2 regions of the uncultured Oceanicoccus sp. genome follow, and region 2 is predicted to be linked to the other one. Evidence: predicted binding sites of a transcription regulator. Region 2 holds the regulator's gene; the other holds the start of a gene.
The links. The regulator PhoB, encoded in region 2, activates phosphate uptake and scavenging genes when phosphate is short. The targets are predictions, from matches to a motif close to TGTCATAAANNTGTAACA.
Positions count from the first base shown of each region.

Region 1: AACP44_RS03195 (TIGR00153 family protein) is a predicted target of PhoB. The motif match lies at 1,834-1,851, and genes of this name have one in related genera.

Region 1 covers NZ_CAXAHB010000017.1:4,351-7,783, reverse strand. The annotation lists gene AACP44_RS03200 (inorganic phosphate transporter) at 1-979, opposite strand, end outside; gene AACP44_RS03195 (TIGR00153 family protein) at 1,021-1,698, opposite strand; gene AACP44_RS03190 (GspE/PulE family protein) at 2,013-3,433, shown strand, end outside.
Region 2 covers NZ_CAXAHB010000020.1:10,825-14,257, reverse strand. The annotation lists gene AACP44_RS03655 (YgiQ family radical SAM protein) at 1-1,084, opposite strand, end outside; gene phoB (phosphate regulon transcriptional regulator PhoB) at 1,270-1,995, shown strand; gene phoR (phosphate regulon sensor histidine kinase PhoR) at 2,030-3,370, shown strand.

The DNA of each region.
Region 1 (3,433 bases), on a different contig from region 2:
CCAAACCTAAAACGATACCGCCACCGCCCAAGAGTAAAATCCACGGAGGTAGCGCTGATTTGCTGGCAATTTCTCCACCGCTGCTAATCACGCTGGCAATTGCCGCTAATGGGCCAACGGCATTAGCCACATCGTTAGAGCCATGAGCAAAGGCCATGGCGCAGGCGGTAAAGATCATCAATATGGCGAAAACTCTTTCGACATTATCGAAGCGGCCACCGGTTTCAGGAATAAACTCTTCTTTGACGTTGTTTAGCAGCCTCTTGCCGATCATTGCAACGATAACACCAATGACCGCTGCAACTGGCAGAGCATTGGCAAATTTGCTGCCTAGGCCGAGATCCAGTTCAATGCCAAGGTGTTTGAGTCCTTTTAAGAGGGTGACCATAGCGATCATAAAGCCCACGGCAAACATATAGAACGGGATATATTTTTTAGCGTTTTGAAACGGCTTGTCAGTATTGAGGATTAGTTTTTGTACACTCATAAACAGGCCGAAAGAAATCGTACCGGCAAGCACTGGGGACACCACCCAGCTGGCCACAATGGTGCTGACCTTGCCCCAGTTTACGGCATCGACTGAAATACCGACCGCAGCAAAACCTACCAGTGCGCCCACAATGGAGTGAGTGGTAGAAACTGGCCAGCCCATCATGCTAGCGATTAGCAGCCAGGTACCCGCCGCCAACAGCGCGGCCATCATCCCGTAAACCAGTAACTCCGGTGTGTCACCAACGAGTGACGGGTCCAGAATACCTTTGCGGATAGTGGAGGTCACCTCACCACCGGCTAAATAGGCGCCGGCAAATTCAAACACCATAGCGATTAAAATCGCCTGTTTAACGGTTAAAGCCCTAGAGCCAACCGAAGTCCCCATCGCGTTGGCGACATCATTCGCCCCCACGCCCCAAGCCATAAAGAAACCAAACATGCAGGCCATAATCAGAAGGAGATGGCCGTGCTCAGCAATAATAGACATAGTTGTTTACCAAAAAATTATTAAAATGATTAGATGAAAAGTTAACTGGCGATCAGACGCTGCAGGCGTGAACCTACTTTTTGGGCGCGATCAGCTAATTCGCCAACCCAGTCGATGATTTTGTAGAGGAACATAACATCGACAGGGGGTAAGTCCTTTTCCAGCTTAAAGAGCATGGCGCGGATTTTAATTTGGAGCTTGTCATTTTTATGTTCCAAACGGTCCAGCTCTTTAATTAGATCTTGAACCACCTGAACTTCACGACCGCGGAATCCGGTGGTTAATAACTCATCCATTTCTTGAATAGCTGTTAAGGCCTGAGCTGATGTGGCCACCGCTTCATGGACATAATCAATCATGGTCGGCGCTATTTTTTCAGGGATAGCCATTTTACGGCCTAGCATAATGCCGGCGATATCTTTGGCGCAGTTGGCGATTTTGTCTTGCATGGTCACCAAGTCGAGCAAGTCGGAGCGCGGCACCGGCATAAATAGGCTTTTAGGCATATTCAGGCGAACCTGTTTTTTAAGTTTGTCAGCATCACTTTCCAGTTTAGCGATCTGCTTTTGCAGATCCTTGGCTTGATCCCAATCGGCAGCGATTACAGCTGCAAAATAGTCGTTTAGTTTCGACGCGCAGCTATGGGCAGTTGCCATATGCTGCTGGATGGGCCGTATAGGGGATTGGCCAAATAAATTCCCGAAGGGGTTGCCTGCCATAGATACGCTCCTACTTGTAACAAAACTGTCATTATTTTTGCGAAGTATAAGGGGTTCGTCTGCGCTAGGCTAGCGTTGAATTGACCAGATTTAATGGACAATAATCGCTTAACGATGCCTCATTAGCCGCCACTATATTTCAAAAATATGACAGTTTTGTTACAGCAGCTGTCACGAGTTGGGTTGCTGATAGCGAGTAATTATTAGCACGGTGTTGATTATATCAATAGCTTTGCTGGCAGCTTCGCCATGCTAGGCCATACTTAGAGTCTAATTAGGGAAGATTAGCGCCGATTGGCGGGAGTGGGATGGATATGGCAGCTTCGACAGGGAGTACAGACTTTAAAACCAAACAGGCGGAACGCGCTCTGGATTTACCAGGCCTGATGGATGATTTGCTGCGTGATCAGCGCATTGGCCATCACGATTATAGGCAGGTGCTGAACAGTTGCCGCAGTCAAGAAGAGGCGCTAAAGCACCCGCTCAATTATATCGCTGAGCAAAATTTACCCGATGCCAGTCGTGAAGGTGCCTATCTGGATATCGACGCATTGCTAGTCTGGCTGTCAGAGTTGAGCCAGCAGCCGGTCTATAATTTTGATCCCTTAAAAATTAATGTTGCAGCCATTACCGGGGTGATGTCCTTCGAGTTTGCCAAGCGGCATAACATCTTGGCGGTGGATGTTACGGCAGATATTGTCACCGTCGCTCATTGCGAGCCTTACCTCAGCGCTTGGCAATCAAATCTTGAGCATGTACTGCGGCGCCCGATTAAGCCAGTCCTAATCGACCCCGCTGAGCTTGTGCGTTATACGGCTGAGTTTTATTCACTATCCAAATCCGTGCGTGGCGCCTCGGGTAGCGCTGAGGGCAATCCGTTTGATGGCGCCACCGGGGTTGAGCAACTATTGGCATTGGGCGATATAAAAGACCCCGATGCCAACGATCAGCATATCGTTAAAATTGTCGATTGGATTCTACAATATGCCTTTGATCAGCGCGCCAGTGATATTCATCTTGAGCCGCGCCGCGAAATTGGCCATGTACGCTTTAGAATTGATGGCGTGCTATACCCTGTCAGTGAATTCCCCCTACAAGTAGCGATGGCGATTACCAGCCGCTTGAAAACCCTTGGCCGATTAAATGTGGCAGAAAAACGTAGACCGCAAGATGGCCGCTTAAAAACAGTCACGTCGGAAGGCCATGAAGTTGAATTGCGTTTATCGACCTTGCCCACCGCCTTTGGTGAAAAAATGGTGATGCGAATTTTTGATCCCGATGTTTTATTGCGCAGTTTTGAGCAATTAGGTTTAACCCATCAAGATTATGACCGCTGGCATAGCATGATCGAAAAACCGCACGGTATTGTTCTGGTCACCGGACCCACCGGATCTGGCAAAACCACCACGCTATATTCCAGTCTAAAACAGCTGGCCACTTCAGAAGTGAACGTCTGCACCATCGAAGATCCAATCGAAATGATGGAAGAGAGCTTTAACCAAATGCAGGTGCAACATAATATTGAGTTGGATTTTGCCAGCGGTGTGCGGGCACTTATGCGGCAGGATCCCGATATTATTATGATTGGTGAGATTCGGGATTTAGAAACCGCCGAGATGGCGATTCAGGCGGCACTGACCGGGCATCTGGTATTATCCACCTTGCATACCAATGATGCGCCCAGTGCATTGACTCGCTTGCTGGAATTAGGGGTGCCGGCGTATTTATTAAAAGC
Region 2 (3,433 bases):
GCTGATAAGGCAAGTCGAAAACGCCATCCATTTCATCAGTTTCCAGCGGAATAGGGGGTGGGTTTAACCACACTTCTCGCTCGCCGTGTTTTTGTACTAGAGCTCGGGCATTGCCGGGGTTAGTTTCTAAATGTAAAACCCGTGATGCATGAGCGTATAACACCGGATCGTTTTTGACTTTTTCATAGGCCGGTAAGCGAATGACGCTGGTATCGCGGTTAAGTTTATTTTTACGCGCGCTCAGCGGGTCAATAATAGTGACGGTTTGTACATCGTTTTGTTTTGCTTTGTCACAGTCTTTACTGCCACCAGTATCGCTAACCTGATAAGGGTTTAGGTGAGGGGTGACTTTGCCCGGACTATCGACAGTGGAAGAGTCAATCACCGTCCATCCATCAGGTACCCGTTTACGCACAAAGGCCGTACCGCGAATATCTTGGATTTGATAAGCATCTTCGCCATTGGCGATTCGATGGGCAATTTCAATAATAGCTCGCTCGGCGTTACCGTAGACTAACAGATCAGCTTTGGAGTCCATCAGCACTGAACGGCGAACTTTATCGCTCCAGTAATCGTAATGAGCGATGCGGCGCAGGCTGGCCTCAATAGAGCCGATAATCACCGGCACGCCTTTAAAGGCTTCTTTGCAACGTTGTGAATAAACGGTTACTGCGCGGTCGGGGCGTTTGCCACCTTCATCATTGGGTGAGTAAGCATCGTCATGACGCAATTTACGATCAGCCGTATAACGGTTGATCATGGAGTCCATATTGCCGGCTGCTACGCCAAAAAAGAGGTTGGGCTTACCAAGGGTTTGAAAAGCCTCTTTTGAGCGCCAGTCCGGCTGGGAAATAATACCCACCCGAAAGCCTTGAGCTTCCAGTGTTCTGCCAATCACAGCCATACCGAAGCTGGGATGGTCGACATAGGCATCACCGGTAACAATAATAATATCGCAGCTATCCCAGCCCAATTGATCCATTTCTGCCCGTGACATCGGTAAAAATGGAGCAGGTCCATAGCACTCCGCCCAATATTTACGATAGGAGAACAGGGGTTTGGCGGCTTGTTGATGTGGATTCATGAGTGGATCGTGCTAAATAATCAATTGGGACGCAGTATACGTGAATTTTCTTCTGAATACCGTCTTCAATAGTTGGCTATAACTTCGGCTGAGCAATATTTGCGCCTTTGGTGCAACTTTGTCATATTGCTGTAATAAAATCAGTTTTTAATGAGTAGAAAGGGTTACAGAAGGTTAATGGGATAATGCAAGAAAAAACCATACTCATAGTTGATGATGAGGCGGCGATTCGCGAAATGATCCGTATGTCGCTGGAAATGGCTGGTTATGACTGTCGTGAGGCGGGTGATATCCAGCAGGCCTATGCGTCTATTACTGATAATATTCCCGATCTGGTTCTGCTCGATTGGATGCTACCTGGTGGCAGTGGTATTGAGTTACTGCGACGCCTGCGTAAGGACGAACTGACCGCCGATTTGCCGGTGATTATGCTAACGGCCAAAACCGAGGAAGATAATAAAATTCAGGGCTTGGATATAGGCGCTGATGATTATGTCACCAAACCGTTTGCCCCCAGAGAGCTGTTATCCAGAATCAAAGCAGTGATGCGACGTGCCGGTCATAGTGAGCAGGAAAAAGCGATCGAAGTATTGGGTTTAAAACTAGACCCATCCAGTCACCGTGTTTATGTTAATCAACAGCTAGTCACTATGGGTCCGACGGAATTTAAATTATTGCGCTTTTTTATGACCCATCAAGAGCGAGCCTATAGTCGTGGGCAGTTGCTTGATCAGGTTTGGGGCGGTAATGTCTATGTCGAGGAACGCACCGTAGATGTGCATATCCGTCGTTTGCGTAAAGCTCTTGAAACCGATGCCGTGGACTATGGTTGTTTGGTGCAGACAGTAAGGGGCACAGGCTATCGTTTTTCTGCTGATGGTTGCACAATAGACATGGCTAGCAGTTCCTGATACCAGACACTACAACCACTGAGAAAACTTATTAATGCACACTATCGATTGGAAAATCGAATGCCGAAATTTGGCTATCTTACTGCTGATAACAGGCCTGATTGGTTCGGCGGTTGGTTTTTTAGTGTGGTTTTTACTGTTTGCCTCGCTTAGCTATATCGCTTGGACACTATTCCAGTTACAACGTATTCAAATTTGGCTGTCCCAACAAACTGATGCTGATCCACCAGAGAGTAAAGGTCTTTGGGGTGATGTGTTAGATGGTATCTATCGTCTGCAACGTCAAGGCAAGGAAGAGCTTAATCGCCTGCAAGCAACGGTGGATTATTTGCAAGATTCCTTTGCGTCTTTGGACGATGGCGCAGTGATGATTGATAAGCGAGGCAATATTGAGTGGAGTAACGTCGCCGCTGAATATTTATTGGGCTTGCGTTATCCGGATGATAAAAATCAGCAATTAGTTAATTTAATTCGTGACCCTGAGTTTATTCGTTATTTTGAAAATGATGATTACTCAGAGTCTTTGTTGATCGACTCACCTCATAATAAGCATTACCAATTGCAGATCAGTATTTCCTACTTCGGTCGAGGTAGCCGGTTATTATTTGCCCGTGATGTCACTGAAAACAATCGCCTGCAACAAATGCGTAAAGATTTTGTCGCCAATGTTTCCCATGAATTGCGCACGCCACTCACGGTGATCAAAGGTTATCTAGAGACCTTATCGGATAAGGCAGGTACTCAGGGCAATCCGCAAACTATTGATACCGCGGCTAACGATATAAGTTGGCGGCGCGCGATCGACCAGATGCTAACGCAGTCTAATCGGATGGAAAATCTGATTAGAGACTTGATGATGCTATCGAAATTGGAGTCTGTACCAGAGAATAACAAGGATGAACCCATCGATCTTGAACCTATGCTCGAAACGATCAAAGAGGAGGTGGTTACCGCTTTTAAAGATCGGCGAGTGATTAAGCTTGAATGTGATTATAGTCTGCGTCTGATCGGTCATGCTGATGAGTTGCGCAGCGCTTTTACCAATCTGGTGATGAACGCCGCTAAATACAGTCAGGATGGCGGTATTATCACCATTCGCTGGTTTGGCGATGCCCAGCACTGTTATCTCGAAGTTGAAGATAATGGTGAGGGAATTGATGATATCCATTTGCCGCGCCTAACCGAACGTTTTTACCGTGTCGATAAAAGCCGTTCAATTGAAACCGGTGGCACCGGCCTTGGCTTGGCGATTGTTAAGCATATTTTGCTGCGCCATCAGGCTGAATTAAAGATGAGCAGCGTTTTGGGTGAAGGCAGTACCTTCAGCTGTGAATTTCCCCGCATGCGTCTGTTGGCTGAAACCCATAGAGCCTGACCCTAAACCTCCCAGTAATCCTTTATCCCCTGCAATAAATTTTTCTTAAAATCGTCATACAAC